4 regions of the Lachnospira eligens ATCC 27750 genome follow, and region 3 is predicted to be linked to each of the others. Evidence: predicted binding sites of a transcription regulator. Region 3 holds the regulator's gene; each other region holds the start of a gene.
What was found. Region 3 encodes Rex, which represses fermentation and respiration genes when NADH is low (regulators of the CRP and FNR family bind a similar motif). Its sites were predicted from a motif close to ATTGTTAANTANTTAACAAT; they were not measured.
Positions count from the first base shown of each region.

Region 1: the regulator Rex is predicted to act here: its motif matches at 1,574-1,593, upstream of gap (type I glyceraldehyde-3-phosphate dehydrogenase).
Region 2: the regulator Rex is predicted to act here: its motif matches at 2,421-2,440, upstream of pflB (formate C-acetyltransferase).
Region 4: the regulator Rex is predicted to act here: its motif matches at 1,469-1,488, upstream of pckA (phosphoenolpyruvate carboxykinase (ATP)).

Region 1 is NC_012778.1:1,201,093-1,205,316, reverse strand. Features, by position in the region: gene EUBELI_RS05770 (Na/Pi cotransporter family protein) at 1-1,534, shown strand, start outside; gene gap (type I glyceraldehyde-3-phosphate dehydrogenase) at 1,751-2,779, shown strand; gene EUBELI_RS05760 (phosphoglycerate kinase) at 2,880-4,073, shown strand.
Region 2 is NC_012780.1:34,362-38,585, forward strand. Features, by position in the region: gene pflB (formate C-acetyltransferase) at 21-2,279, opposite strand; gene trxA (thioredoxin) at 2,587-2,898, opposite strand; gene EUBELI_RS10640 (DUF3783 domain-containing protein) at 2,927-3,307, opposite strand; gene EUBELI_RS10645 (putative ABC transporter permease) at 3,307-4,110, opposite strand; gene EUBELI_RS10650 (LytTR family DNA-binding domain-containing protein) at 4,160-4,224, opposite strand, start outside.
Region 3 is NC_012778.1:1,419,078-1,423,301, reverse strand. Features, by position in the region: gene EUBELI_RS06690 (homocysteine S-methyltransferase family protein) at 1-1,295, shown strand, start outside; gene EUBELI_RS06685 (redox-sensing transcriptional repressor Rex) at 1,409-2,038, shown strand; gene EUBELI_RS06680 (hypothetical protein) at 2,056-2,655, shown strand; gene EUBELI_RS06675 (bifunctional ADP-dependent NAD(P)H-hydrate dehydratase/NAD(P)H-hydrate epimerase) at 2,660-4,189, shown strand.
Region 4 is NC_012778.1:1,181,101-1,185,324, reverse strand. Features, by position in the region: gene EUBELI_RS05675 (RpiB/LacA/LacB family sugar-phosphate isomerase) at 1-349, opposite strand, end outside; gene EUBELI_RS05670 (sigma-70 domain-containing protein) at 501-1,439, shown strand; gene pckA (phosphoenolpyruvate carboxykinase (ATP)) at 1,580-3,184, shown strand; RNA gene ssrS (6S RNA) at 3,341-3,520, shown strand; gene EUBELI_RS05660 (SpoIID/LytB domain-containing protein) at 3,789-4,224, shown strand, end outside.

The DNA.
Region 1 (4,224 bases), 220 kb from region 3:
TAAAATGAAACAGGCTATCGGTATTATTATGGGCGCAATTATAGGTACATCTGTTACTGGATGGGTATTATGTCTTTCTGATATCAGTGGTGGTGCCGGATGGGTAGACTTACTTTCAACAGAGGTTCTTGCTGCTGTTATTGGTGTTATCGGAATCATGTTCAGGATGGTCTGTAAGAACCCCACTAAGAAGCATATAGGTGATATTATGATAGGTTTCTGTATCCTTATGGTAGGAATGCAGAACATGAGTGCAGCAGTTGCACCATTAAGATCTGAGCCGGCATTTATTGATATGCTTACTAAGTTTTCTAATCCATTTATAGGAATACTTATAGGACTTTTGGTTACTGCTGTTTTGCAGAGTGCATCTGCTACAGTTGGTATTCTTCAGGCTTTATCAGTTACAGGAGCTATTTCATTTTCAGTAGCACTGCCTATTATAATGGGTATTGCTGTCGGAGCTGCCATGCCTGTTATCATTTCTTCATTTGGTGCGACTACAGATGGTAAGAGAACAGCATTTGTATATCTTCTTGTTGATGCACTTGGTGCTTTAATATGGGCAGTAGTATTTTATAGTGTTAATCATTTTGTGCATTTTTCATTTATGGACAGAACGATGACAACTGTTTCGATAGCATTTGTGAACTCTTTATTCAGAGTTGCAACAGTTGCTGTACTGTTTCCATTCATCAGATTCCTTGAAAAGATGGTATGTGCAATTTTCAAGGAGGTTGTTGATGAGGAAGATAAAGATATTGTTGAAATCAGTGTACTTGATGACAGATTTATTGCTCATCCTACAGTTGCTATTGAACAGGCTAAGTCAGTTCTTTGTTCAATGGCACATATGGCACAGAAAAATCTTATTCGTTCCATGGAACTACTGGATACATTTTCGCAGGAAAAATATGACAAGATTCAGAGAAGAGAAGATAAGGTTGACAGATATGAAGATAAGCTTGGAACTTATCTTGTAAAGATTACACAGCAGGAGCTTACTTCTGGACAGAACAAGGAGGTCTCAAAGCTTCTCCATACAATTTCTGATTTTGAGAGAATAAGTGACCATGCTGTTAACATATCACAGGCAGCAGCAGAACTGTTTAATGAAAAGCTTAGGTTTTCTGATTGTGCTGTTGAAGATGTTGAACTGATGTCACTAATTATGAAAGAAATAGTTGGAAATGTAATAGATGCATTTGAACAGAACAAGGTTGAATATGCCTATAAGACAGAGCCGTTAGAAGAACTCGTTGACATATATTGTGATGAAATGAAGATGAATCATGTCAAGCGTGTCCAGAAAGGTGAATGTACACTTCATCAGGGCTTTATATTTAATGATCTGCTTACAGATTTCGAGAGAATTGCTGACCATTGTTCTAACGTGGCAGTTGCGATTATTGAGCTTGAGTTAAATGTGTTTGATACACATGAGTATCTTATTAATCTCAAGAAAGATAATGGAACTAATTTTGATAAATATTTTGAGGAATACAAAGAAATGTTTCCTTTAAGCCAGTATTAAGCAGAGATTAGTGTTAAGTAGATAATATTGGATACAGAATTTGTTAAAATTTCGTCAAAATGACTAATTGATAATGAGTTATTATTGAAAAAAGTGCAAAAATGTAAAAAATGGGAAGAAAGCCTTGATATTTTGCTTCTTCTTATGTAAAATACACGGTAGTTGAAATTTTAACAAACTATGTTATAAAAATTCATTTTAGGAGGAATTGTTTTTATGTCAGTAAAAGTTGCAATCAATGGTTTTGGTCGTATCGGTAGACTTGCATTCAGACAGATGTTTGGTGCAGAAGGATATGAGGTAGTTGCTATTAACGATTTAACAAGCCCTAAGATGCTTGCTCATCTTTTAAAGTATGACTCATCACAGGGAAGATATGTTAACTTCGGTGAGGAAGATCAGGTAACAGCTGATGATGAGGCTGGTACAATCACAGTTAAAGGTAAGACTATCAAGATTTACAAAGAGCCAGATGCTAATAACTGCCCATGGGGAGAGATTGGTGTTGATGTAGTTCTTGAGTGTTCAGGATTCTATACATCTAAGGCTAAGGCACAGGCTCATATTAATGCAGGTGCTAAGAAGGTAGTTATCTCAGCTCCAGCTGGAAATGACCTTAAGACTATCGTTTACAATGTAAACCATGAGACACTTACAGCAGATGATCAGATTATCTCAGCTGCTTCTTGTACAACAAACTGTTTAGCTCCTATGGCTAAGGCACTTAACGATTGTGCAACAATCGAGTCAGGTATTATGTGTACAATTCATGCTTACACAGGTGACCAGATGATCCTTGACGGACCACAGAGAAAGGGTGATTTAAGAAGATCTAGAGCAGGTGCTTGCAACATCGTTCCTAACTCAACAGGTGCTGCTAAGGCTATTGGTCTTGTTATCCCAGAACTTAACGGAAAGCTTATTGGAGCTGCTCAGAGAGTTCCAACACCTACAGGTTCTACAACAATTCTTAATGCTGTAGTTGCTAAGAAGGTTACAGTTGATGAAGTTAATGCTGCTATGAAGGCTGCTGCAACAGAGTCATTCGGTTACAATACAGAGCAGATTGTATCTAGCGATATCGTTGGTATGAGATTTGGTTCATTATTTGATGCTACTCAGACAATGGTTAATGAACTTCCAAACGGTGGTTGCCAGGTTCAGGTTGTTTCTTGGTATGATAATGAGAACTCATACACAAGCCAGATGGTTAGAACAATTAAGTACTTCGCTGAATTAAACTAATCATTTAGATTGTTTTTGCCGGAGAATGGTATGACTATTCTCCGGTTTTTTATAAAGCTGTATATGTAGCTATTTTATGTATTATATGGAGGATATTAATATGCTTAATAAAAAGTCTATTGATGATATCAATGTAAAGGGCAAAAGAGTATTATGCAGATGTGATTTTAATGTACCTTTAGATGGAAGCAGAATTACAGATGAAACAAGACTTGTAGCTGCTCTTCCAACAATCAAGAAGCTTATTGCTGATGGAGGAAAGGTTATTCTTTGTTCACATCTTGGAAAGCCAAAGGGACCAGATGCTGCATTTTCTCTTGCACCAGTTGCAAAGAGACTTTCAGAACTTCTTGGTCAGGAAGTTAAGTTTGCAGCAGATGATACTGTTGTAGGCGATAATGCAAGAGCAGCTGTTGCTGCAATGAATGATGGAGATGTTATTCTTCTTGAAAATACAAGATTCAGACCAGAAGAGACTAAGAACGGTGAAGCATTTTCTAAGGATTTAGCTTCTATTGCAGATGTATTTGTTAATGATGCATTTGGTACAGCTCACAGAGCGCATTGTTCTAATGTAGGTGTTACACAGTTTGTTGATACAGCTGTTGTTGGATATCTTATGCAGAAGGAAATTGATTTCCTTGGAAATGCAGTTAATAATCCTGTAAGACCTTTCGTTGCAATTCTTGGTGGTTCAAAGGTTTCTTCTAAGATTTCAGTTATCAATAATCTTCTTGATAAGGTTGACACACTTATTATCGGTGGTGGTATGTCTTATACATTCCAGAAGGCACATGGTGGTAATGTAGGTAAGTCATTAGTAGAGGATGATTATCTTGATTTTGCTAAGGAAATGATGAAGAAGGCTGAAGAAAAGGGCGTTAAAATGCTTATTCCTATCGATACAGTTGTAGCTAAGGAATTCAGCAATGATTCTCCTTCACATGTCGTAGAAGCAGGACATCAGGCAGATGATGACATGGGTATGGATATTGGACCTAAGACATGTGAGCTTTACAAGGAAGCTTTAAAGGATGCCAAGACTGTAGTATGGAATGGACCAATGGGAGTATTTGAATTCCCTAATTTCGCAGCAGGAACAATTGCTGTTGCAGAAGAACTTGCACAGCTTAAAGATGCTACAACAATCATTGGTGGTGGTGATTCAGCAGCTGCTGTTAACAACTTAGGATTTGGAGATAAGATGACACACATCTCTACAGGTGGTGGAGCATCTCTTGAATTCCTTGAAGGTAAAGAACTTCCAGGCGTAGTTGCAGCTAACGATAAGTAATTAATTTTACTGACATAGTTATATAATTATATTTTAATCCGGACCTTATTTTTGTTAAGTAGGGTCTGGATTTTTTGTTATTTATTTCACAAACTATACTTGAAATATGTACCAAAGTATGCTATTATCTATTTTACTAGGATAGTTATAT
Region 2 (4,224 bases), on a different replicon from region 3:
AAAAAACTCAAAAACAGCAATTACATTCTGTCGTGGAATGTTCTGCTGATAACATCCATCTGCTGTTCCTTTGTAAGGTCGATGAACTTAACAGCATATCCAGATACACGAATTGTGAAGTTAGCGTACTCTGGCTTTTCTGGATGCTCCATAGCATCAAGAAGCTTATCCTTACCAAATACGTTAACGTTAAGGTGATGAGCACCCTGATCGAAGTATCCGTCCATTACGTTAACAAGGTTGTTAACTCTCTCTGAATCATCATGTCCAAGAGCATCTGGGTTCATTGTCTGTGTATTAGAGATACCATCAAGAGCCCACTCATATGGAAGCTTTGTAAGAGAGTTAAGTGAAGCAAGAAGTCCGTTCTGCTCTGCACCGTAGCTTGGGTTTGCACCTGGAGCAAGTGGTGTACCAGCCTTACGTCCATCTGGCATGTTACCTGTAAACTTACCATATACTACATTAGATGTAATTGTAAGGATAGATGTTGTTGGCTCAGAATTTCTGTAAGTATGTCTCTTCTTAATCTTGTCAAGGAATGACTTAAGAAGCCATACAGCGATATCATCAGCTCTGTCATCATCATTACCATACTTAGGGAAGTCTCCCTCTGTCTTAAATGCCATAGCGATACCTGTCTCAGGATCTCTCTCTGATACAGTAACCTTAGCATACTTAATAGCTGAAAGTGAATCTACTACATGTGAGAATCCTGCAATACCTGTTGCAAATGTTCTCTTAACATCTGTATCGATAAGAGCCATCTCAGCAGCTTCATAGTAGTACTTATCATGCATATAATGGATAAGGTTAAGTACATTAACATAAAGATCTGCTAACCAATCCATCATCTTTTCAAACTTAGCAACAACTTCATCATATTCAAGAACATCTGAAGTAACTGGCTTATAAGCTGGTCCAACCTGAACCTTAGACTTCATATCTACACCACCATTGATAGCGTAAAGTAAGCACTTAGCAAGGTTAGCTCTAGCTCCGAAGAACTGCATTTCCTTACCTGTCTGTGTAGCAGATACACAACAGCAGATTGAATAATCATCTCCCCATGTTACCTTCATAACATCATCGTTCTCATACTGGATAGAAGATGTTGTAACTGAGATATGAGCAGCATACTTCTTGAAGTTCTCAGGAAGTCTTGATGAATATAATACTGTAAGGTTTGGTTCTGGTGAAGGTCCCATGTTCTCAAGAGTATGAAGGAATCTGTAATCGTTCTTAGTAACCATAGAACGTCCATCGATACCTGTACCACCAACCTCAAGAGTAGCCCATGTAGGATCTCCTGAGAATAATTCATTGTATGATGTAATTCTTGCGAACTTAACCATTCTGCACTTCATAACAAAATGATCGATAAGTTCCTGTGCCTCAGCCTCTGTAATCTTACCAGCTTCAAGATCCTTATTGATATAGATATCAAGGAATGTAGAAACACGACCTACTGACATAGCAGCACCGTTCTGTGTCTTGATAGCAGCAAGGTAACCAAAGTATAACCACTGAACAGCTTCCTTAGCTGTTGTAGCTGGCTCAGAAATATCATAGCCATATGCAGCAGCCATAGCCTTCATTCCCTTAAGAGCATTAATCTGATCTGTAAGCTCTTCTCTTAACTGGATAACATCGTTAGTCATAACTCCGCATCCACAGTTAGCCTTATCCTCTTCCTTGCACTTAATAAGATAATCAATACCATAAAGAGCAACTCTTCTGTAATCACCTACGATACGTCCACGACCATATGTGTCTGGAAGACCTGTGATGATATGAGATCTTCTTGCAGCTCTCATCTCTGGTGTATAGGCATCGAATACACCCTGGTTATGTGTCTTATGATATTCTGTGAAAACCTTGTGTAATTCAGGATCTGGTGTATAACCATAGTTCTCGCAAGATTCCTCAGCCATCTTAATACCACCATATGGCATAAATGCTCTCTTAAGTGGCTTATCTGTCTGAAGACCTACTACCTGCTCGAGATCCTTCATTGATTCATCTATATATCCTGGGCCATAAGCTGTAAGACCTGTAACTACCTTAGTTTCCATGTCTAAAACTCCGCCCTTAGCTCTCTCTTCCTTCTGAAGCTCCTGTAATTTTCCCCAAAGCTTATTAGTTGCTTCTGTTGGACCTGCAAGGAAACTCTCATCTCCATCATAAGGTGTGTAATTGTTCTGAATGAAATCTCTTACATTGATTTCTTCTTTCCAAAGTCTTCCCTTGAATCCAGCCCACTGTGTCTTCTCAACCATTTGAATTGATCCTCCTTAAATATAATATATTTCAATGTACATTTTAAGAAAAATGTATTTCTTTTTGTACACTGTATACAATCTTAGTCAAAATAAAAATTGCCATGCATTATAGGATACTTGTTGTTCCTATAAATATACATTGACAAATCCATAACAATTTGACCATGATTACTCTAACATGCTTCTGATAATAAATCAATAGGTTTAACAAGAGTATTTAATTTTGTACAATTTAAGGGGAATATCGTGAAATATTCCCCCTTTATAAATGCAGTATTCATCAGTACTTCAGGCTGTATTAATGTTATTTACCAATAAATTCCATTACCTGTCCTTCACTTATAAAACCAACACTCTTTGCCACACACTCACCACTCTTAAATAAAAGTAATGTAGGGATTGACATAATATTATATTTCTCTGCAACTGATGATTCCTCATCCACATTAATCTTTACAATCTGAACATCATCCACCTTAGCTGCAACCTGTTCAAGAACTGGTCCTAACATCTTGCATGGTCCGCACCAGTCTGCCCAGAAATCCACAAGAACCGGCTTATCCGCTTTAAGTACCTCATTATTGAATTCACTTGCTTTTACATGTTTGATTTCCATATCTTATCTCCTTTATCTTTAATAATTATTATTTCATATTTCTCCGCATATATTCAAATTTTTCTCTTCTCATCTCCACAAGCATCTGCTTAATATTCCACTTTCTATTAGTATCTGTCAATACTGCCTTAAATGATACATCAAAACTCTTCTGTCTCATTTCAAAAAGAAGCTTATCCATATGCTTATCTGTCACATCACAAAATACAATAAGACTCTCTTTATTTTCTTGTGGCTGATATCCCTCTGCATCTGATAATGATATGCCTCTTACATCATCTGCAATTTCTGCCAGAGTCCGGTCTGTATCCGACTCATTAATGAATCCACTTATAATTCTCATATTAGATGCTGCTTTAATGATATGCTGAGGGTTCTTAACATTATATAACAATATCTTTTCCAACATTAATTATCCTTCTTTGCCTTTCTGTTAGCAATAATTTCTTTGATTTCATTAATAGATTCTTTATGTACTCTCGAAACAGCATTAGGATTTCTCTTAATAATATTTGTAATATGACTGTATCTTCTATCAGCTCTCTCAGATAACTGTCTTCTTTCTTCAGCCACTGCTGCCATGAATTGTTCCTTTTTCTTATTAAATTCTTCTTCTGCAAATGTGGCCGTAATCTCCATTCTTCTGGCATACATCTGAAGCTGTTCATTCTCTTTCGTAAATTTTTCAAGTGTCGCCTTAAGGTCCATAGCCTCATTAATTGAAACAGCAAAATCTGCTGCCATGTATATTGCCAGAACTACTGCAATAATATCTGCTATTGTTCTTGGAATCATAAGTACTGTTGCTTCGATGGGCTTGTGTATTACACACACAAGCAAAATAGAGAATGCTCCCCATGCAAGTGATATAAAGAAACATATATGCCCTTTAAAATTAAGTGGAAGATTGCTGTAATCCCAGTATCTTACACCAAAAAGCTTCTCCATGCAGCAGCCTGTGCAGAATTCAAGTATTGTAGATGATACCATTCCAAACAGAAAAACTAATGGAACAATATCTTTCACTGCAATCGTACTAATCAATATTACAATTGCCCCCGAACCATATATTGGCAGGAATGGACCATGCAGGAAGCCTCTGTTTACCCACTTATGTTTCCTCACTGAAACATAACAGCATTCCCATATCCAACCTAAAAAACAATATATAAAGAAAAAAATAAGCCACTGTGATACAGTATAATATCTCATAAACAATCCTCACTTTCCATTTTGTAAGAACTATTAATATTTCCTGTCATTATTTAACAACATCAAAAAACTTATCCATAATAAAAGTTCTCCTACTTCTGCTAATTTCGATAT
Region 3 (4,224 bases):
AAATGATGATTGATACAATAAAGTCATTACAGGCAGTTGTAGATGTCCCACTTCAGATCGATTCTACAATACCTGAAGTACTTGAGGCAGCACTCCGTGTATACAATGGTAAGCCGCTTGTTAACTCAGTTAATGGTGAGGAGGAGTCTCTTAACAATGTTCTTCCTCTTGTTAAGAAATATGGTGCAGGAGTTATCGGACTTGCACTTGATAAAGATGGCATTCCTAAGAAGGCAGAGGACAGAGTTGCAATAGCAAAGAAGATTATGGACAGGGCTGTTGCAATGGGAATCCCTAAAGAAGATATTTATATTGACTGCCTTACACTCACAGCTTCTGCTGAACAGGAGGGCGTAATGGAAACTCTTAATGCACTTCATACAGTTAAGAATGAGCTTGGCTTAAAGACAGTGCTTGGTGTTTCTAATATTTCATTCGGACTTCCAAACAGAGTGCTTGTAAACCACATTTTCCTTACAATGGCACTTACTAACGGACTTGACCTTGCGATTATAAATCCTAACATCCCAGAGATGACAGGTGCGGTAAGGGCGTACAAGCTTCTTGCCAATATTGATAAGAATTCAGTTGATTATATAAAAAACTATGGCGCTATGCCAAATGTTTCTAAGATTGATCCTGTCAAGAAGGAAAAGAAGGATGGGAACTATACAGGAGATGACCTTTTCTATGCCGTAGAAAAAGGACTTAAAAATGAAGGGGCTGAGATAACAGAGGCACTTCTTAAAACTATGGATTCGATGGAGATTGTTAATCAGGTGCTTATTCCTGCGCTTGATAAGATAGGTGCTGAATTCGAGAAGGGTACATTGTTCCTTCCACAGCTTATTATGGCAGCATCAGTTACACAGGCAGCATTTGAAGTTATAAGAAAGCATATGGTTATGTCTGATAATGCTCCTGTAAGCAAGGGAAAGATTGTTATAGCTACAGTCAAGGGGGATGTCCATGATATCGGTAAGAATATTGTTAAGGTTCTTCTTGAAAATTATGGATATGATGTTATTGACCTTGGTAAAGATGTCGAGTACCAGACAGTTGTTGATGCAATAAGAGATAATGATGTTAAACTGTGTGGACTTTCTGCACTTATGACAACAACACTTGTATCTATGAAGGAAACAATTGCACTTATAAGAGAAAATAATCTTGATTGTAAGGTTATGGTTGGCGGAGCAGTACTTACTCCGGAATATGCTAAAGAGATAGATGCAGATTTCTATGCAAAGGATGCAAAAGAATCTGTTGATATTGCTAAAAGAGTTCTTGGTTAAAATTTTGACATATCGAGAAAAAATGTTTATAATTATAGCACTTAGTATAATTGATTTATATAATATTTGATGTGTTTTTTATATATGCAATTGTAGTCTGGAGGTTTATGGTAATGGAAGAAAAAAAGATTTCATCGGCGGTAATAAGAAGGCTGCCAAGATATTACAGATATCTGGGAGAACTGATAGAGTCTGGTGTACAGAGAATATCATCTAAAGAATTGAGCGCCAGAATGAAAGTGACTGCCTCTCAGATAAGACAGGATCTTAATAATTTTGGAGGCTTTGGTCAGCAGGGATATGGATATAATGTGCAGTACCTGTATGAAGAAATTGGCAAGATTCTTGGAATAGACAGAAATCATAATATGGTTATTATCGGAGCCGGTAATTTAGGCAAGGCAATAGTTAATTATAGTGATTTTGAAAAAAGAGGATTCGTTATTAAGGGAATATTTGATAATAATCCTAAGATTAAGGGCACTAAGATTCGTGGAATAGAAGTAAGGATGATGAATGAACTTACTGATTTTATTAAAGATAATGAAATCGAGATAGTTGCACTTACTATTCCTAAAGAAGCAGCAAGACAGATAGCAAAGGTTGTTGCTGATGCAGGAGTCAAGGCTATATGGAACTTTGCACATACAGATCTTAATCTTCCGGATGATGTTATTGTTGAGAATGTACATTTGTCAGAAAGTCTTATGAGACTTTCATATACTATTGCTAACAGAAAGTAACTGTTTGGGAGGATAATATGGCAGAACCTGATATTGAGAAGCTGAAAAGTTGTACAGCCATAAATGATATACCGATACTTACTCTTGATGAAAGATGGTATCACCTTATAACAGATAAGTTAAAGACGGACGAAATACGTTACTGGGAAAAGCGCCTTAATGAGCTGCTTAAGAAGCAGGGACAGGTTAATAATGACATAAAAGAAGTAAAAAAGATAAAAAAACAGCTTATTCAGGATGTTGTTGATAATATGCAGGATGAAGATAACGATCCTAAGAAAGCTAAGGTTATGGAGCAGAATCAGAGACTTATCCAGGAGGCAAAGGATAAGATTAACAGTCTTGAGGATGAGGCACTTGATATACCGAGGGATATTGTTGATGCTAACAGAAATCTGCTTATAGAGACAGTAAAGGTGTGTTATAATAAGATTAACAGTAACAAAGAAGATCTTGAAGTACTTGATAAATGGATTAATGCAACCAGAGTAAAGTTAAAGAAGAATATTCTTATCAGGCAGGATAAAGAAGAAGCTAATAATCGTATGTATTCATCAATGCATGATATTTTAGGAGCAGATGTCATGAAAGAATTAGACAGAATTAACGAGGAATAAGGTTATGGAATATTTAGCAGATTCACATACAATGAAGACAGTTGATAACTGTTCAATACAAGAGTTTAAGATTCCCTCAGTGGTGCTTATGGAAAGAGCCGCACTGGGGGTTTCAGTGTTTTTAAAAGGTCTGATTACCAGAGAGAAAAGTAATAAATGCATCAAAACTGTATGTGTATGTGGCAGTGGCAATAATGGTGCAGATGGACTTGCCGTTGCAAGACAGCTCAATGAGAATGGCATTAATGTAAGTGTTGTTATTGCGGGAACATCAGAGGGAACAGAAGAATACAGACTGCAGAAAAATATTGTCAGCAATCTTGGAATAGAATGTGTGGAATATAATGGCAATATTGATTTTTCTGAATATGATTATATTGTAGATGCAATGTTCGGGATAGGACTTTCAAGAAATATTGAAGGAAGATATGCACAGATTGCAGAAGCTGTCAACGAAGCAGGGGAAAAAGGCTCTGTGGTTGTTGCTGTGGATATTGCATCAGGAATTAATGCTGATAATGGTCAGATTATGGGAGTGGCTGTCAAAGCTGATTATACTGTAACATTTGGTTATAAAAAGACAGGTATCATGTTTTATCCGGGAGCAACATACAGTGGTAGTGTGGAGGTTGTTAATGCAGGATTTGTTCCTGAAAATGTGTTACATAATAAAGTGGATGGCTTTGGCAGAACATTCACATATACGGATGACGATATAGATAGACTTGTTGTGAGAACTTCGGACTCTAACAAGGGAACATACGGAAGAACGCTTATAATAGCAGGCTCTAAGGATATGGGGGGTGCTGCGGTTTTATCAGCAAGCGCAGCATACAGGAGTGGAACAGGACTTGTTAAGATTCTTACACATGAAGCAAATAAAACACCGTTACTTGTACGGATGCCAGAATGCCTGATTGCAACTTATCAGGATAATAAGCCTCTTGCAGCAGAATTGAAAAAGGATTTTGCATGGGCAAAAAGTATAGCTGCAGGACCAGGTCTTTCTATGAATGAAGTGGCAGCAGAGATTACCAGAAGTGTTATTGAAATTAATGATAAGGTCAGAATATTAGATGCAGATGCACTAAATATTATAGCTGCAGAAAAAATTGATTTTAGGGGAAATGCTGAAGGCAATATTATTGTTACGCCGCATCTTATGGAAATGTCAAGGCTTATAGGAAAAAGTGTGTCAGATATTAAAAAGAATCTGGTACAGTGTGCAAAAGAATTTGCAAAAGAACATCAGTGCATATGTGTATTAAAGGATGCAAGAACAGTTGTAACAGACGGAACAAATGTGTATATCAACAGTACAGGTAATGATGGAATGTCAACGGGAGGTTCAGGAGATGTTCTTACAGGACTGACAGCGGGATTTACAGCTATGGGAATTGATGCATTTGAGGCAGCATGTCTGGCTGTATATGTTCACGGAAAAGCTGGAGATATTGCAGCATTAAACAGGGGAAAGGCAGGGATGACGGCATCAGATATTGCAAATGCAGTTGCAGATGCTATTAAAAGATAAAAGATAACTGAATACACACTTAAAAGTAGGCAATA
Region 4 (4,224 bases), 240 kb from region 3:
TTGCAAATGGAAGAGCAATAGCGTTACCGTCGTTAATCTGCATGAACATATAAGCGTCTGAAGGATCAACAACATGTCCACAGAGAACTCCAGGGAAAGAGTTAAGTGCTAACATAGCACCTTCACCAGTACCGCAACCTGTTACCACAAAGTCAGCAGCACCGCTGTTTAAAAGAATAGCAGCAAGGATACCGTTCTGTACGTATGTAAGCTGTGCTTTATCATCAGCTGAGTACATACCATAATTATCAACTGTATGTCCCTTGCTTTCTGCAACCTTCTTAAGTGATGCATAAATCATCTCGTTCTTTGCAGCCTGGCTGTTTTCATTAATTAATGCGATTCTCATTATGAAATCTCCTCTTTTCTTATATTCTATATAAACTATAAGCTGTGGGTCTGCTTTTGTCAAATGTGTATACTGAAATAATACATTTACCAAATGCGTACTTATGTGTTATATTATACAGAACGAATTAAGTTGAAAGAGGTTAGATAATATGGCTGAAAATAAAGATTCCCAGGCAGCATTTATGGAGGCTGTCGGAAGCATTAAAGAATATGCCAAGGTTAATGGCAATATTGTTACAAGAGAGGATGTACACAGCTTTTTTAAAGATATGGCATTAGATGATGCCAAATTCCAGATGATTTCAGGATATCTGATGGCTAATGGAATTAAGATACAGGGTGAAGACAGCGTAGATAATGAATTCCTAAAGCTGATGGAAAGTGCCTCAGATGATAATATTGATGAGTCAGGACAACATATTTCTAAGGAAGAGCAGGAAGATAAGAAGGTTGCGGATGATATTGTAAGTCATCTTGATTACGAAGAGGATGAGAAGTATCTGAAAATATATCTTCAGGATATATCAGGAATACAGCCTATGACAGATGTTACAAGGTCATATCTTCTTATGAACATAGTTGAGGACAATGATAAAGAATCACTAAAACTGTTTACAGAAAGTTATCTTGAAAAGATTGCGTCATGGATAGAACCATTCAGAGGAAAGGGAGTTCTTGCATGTGACCTTGTACAGGAGGCCAATCTGGCTATGACAGCATATATAGGACAGCAGGAATGGCTTAATAATTATGAGTGGAAGGATAAGATTAAAGAAGGTGGACAGGAAGACCTTCTTAATGTGCTTAAAGGAATTGACGAAGCAGTTAAGGAGCTTATTGAAGGCAGTCTTAATATGCTTATAGATGAACAGACGGATGTTAATATGGTTTCGGGAAAAATTCTCAATAAAGTCAATCTTGTAAATGACTGGGGAACAAGACTTAAAGAAGAATTAGGAAGAAAACCTACGGTGGAAGAAGTAGCCAAGAACATGGGAGTTGCAGAAAATGTGGTACTTGAGGCTATCAGGCTTTCAAGTGAAACAATTGAAGATATCAAGTACGAAAAGACGGTTCCTAAAGAATAACTGATTAATAAAATTAATATATACACGATTTCGAGAAAAATTTAACAATTTTTTATTGATTTTAATTAGGGCATGGTATAGAATTAAAAAGAATTTTGTAATAATTTACAAGAAATTATAAGAAAAGAGGTTTATGTAAGATGGCAAAAATCGATTTAAGCAAGTATGGCATCACAGGTGCTACAGAGATCGTCTACAATCCTTCTTATGAATTATTATTCGAGGAAGAGACTAAGTCTACTAACGAAGGTTATGAAGTTGGTAAGGAAAGCGAACTTGGAGCTGTTGATGTTATGACAGGTATCTATACAGGTCGTTCTCCTAAAGACAAGTACATTGTTGTTGATGAGAACTCTAAGGACACTGTATGGTGGACATCAGATGAGTATAAGAACGATAACCACCCAATGTCAGAAGATGTATGGGCTAAGGTTAAGGACATCGCTAAGGCAGAGCTTTCTAATAAGAAACTTTTCGTAGTTGATGCATTTTGTGGAGCTAACAAGGACACAAGAATGGCAGTTCGTTTCATCGTTGAAGTTGCTTGGCAGGCACATTTTGTAACTAATATGTTCATTAAGCCAACAGCAGAAGAACTTGAGAACTTCGAGCCAGATTTCGTTGTATATAATGCTTCTAAGGCTAAGGTTGAGAACTATGCTGAATTAGGCCTTAACTCAGAGACATGTGTTGCATTCAACATTACAAGCCATGAGCAGGTAATCATTAATACATGGTATGGTGGAGAGATGAAGAAGGGTATGTTCTCTATGATGAACTACTACCTTCCATTAAAGGGTATTGCTTCAATGCACTGCTCAGCTAACACAGATAAGAACGGAGAGAATACAGCAATCTTCTTTGGTCTTTCAGGAACAGGTAAGACAACACTTTCAACAGATCCTAAGAGACTCCTTATCGGTGATGATGAGCATGGTTGGGATGACAATGGCGTATTCAACTTCGAAGGTGGATGCTACGCTAAGGTTATCAACCTTGATAAGGACTCAGAGCCAGATATCTACAATGCAATTAAGAGAAACGCTCTTCTTGAGAACGTTACACTTGATGAGAATGGAAAGATTGATTTTGCAGATAAGAGCGTAACAGAGAATACTCGTGTATCTTACCCAATCAATCATATTGAGAATATAGTAAGACCAATTTCTTCAGCTCCAGCAGCTAAGAATGTAATCTTCCTTTCAGCAGATGCTTTCGGAGTACTTCCTCCAGTATCTATTCTTACACCAGAGCAGACACAGTACTACTTCCTTTCAGGATTTACTGCTAAGCTTGCTGGTACAGAGAGAGGAATCACAGAGCCTACACCTACATTCTCAGCTTGCTTCGGACAGGCATTCCTTGAGCTTCATCCTACAAAGTATGCAGCAGAGCTTGTTAAGAAGATGGAAAAGAGTGGAGCTAAGGCTTACTTAGTTAACACAGGATGGAATGGAACAGGTAAGAGAATCTCTATTAAGGATACTCGTGGTATCATTGATGCTATCCTTTCAGGTGCTATTAATACAGCTCCAACAAAGAAGATTCCTATGTTCAACTTTGAAGTTCCTACAGAGCTTCCTGGAGTAGATCCAGCAATCCTTGATCCAAGAGATACATATGCTGATGCTTCTGAGTGGGAGACTAAGGCTAAGGATCTTGCTGCAAGATTCAATAAGAACTTTGTTAAGTACACAGGTAACGAAGCTGGTAAGGCTTTAGTTGCTGCTGGTCCACAGCTTTAATTTTCAATCATTACAGAGTTTGAATTATGATTATATACCTGCGTCTGAATTGAATTCATTCGCAGGTATATTTGAATTTTTTTGACATATAATATTGTGTAATCAGTAAAGAAGATGTATAATCAATACATCGGTACAGATTACGTATCAATAGAATATTTCCTGGGACGTTCGCAAAACCACATTATTTTGATCCTACATTTCATCGACGGGATTCCTATATCTCCATTCCAATGTCAAGCCTCCTTAGTCAGTGGAAGGCAGCGGTCTGGATGCGGTTGCCCACCTAGCTTCGCTAGGAGTCGAAAGCGTGGGGAGCGGCGTTTTGGGATATTATTAACAGGCTGTCACATATGTGACAGCCTGTTTTTTGCGCGAAAAGCGATGAGAATATAAAATTATAAAAGCGGCCATGCTTGCATGCGTCGCTTTTTATGATTTTATATTCGAGGAGCAACGCGACAATGCCAGAACTTAGTTCTGGCATATAAGCTTTTTGCGTGAAAAGTGATGAGCATACCTAGTTCTAAAACTTCAATTTTCAGCATATACTATCAAGAGCTTGTCTGAACAAGGACACTTAATTTAGTATGGAGAATAGTATATGAAACAGAGAACAAAAATAATATTCTTAGCCTATTCTGCACTGGTGATTTTTATGTCATCAGCATGTATATATATGTCATGTATGATTAAATCAAGATATCAGGACACATCGTCAGAAATCAATCTTTATAAAAATGTATATGTAACTAATATAGAAGACAATACAATAACTGCCAATATGTATGGTAATATAAAGAAATTCAATACTGGAAAGATAGCAGAAGATGTAACCGGGTGTTTATGTGATATTATCGTTGAGAATGGAAAGATTGTTGGAGTTAATACAAAGACGGATGTTGTAAGTGGAAAGGTGCTGTCAGTTTCACAAGACAGCGTTGAAATTGAAGGTTATGGCTCTGTTAAGCTGGATGAGGACTTTATTATGTATGAAAAAGAAAACTCATTGATAAGTAATTACAGCAGTATAATTGTCG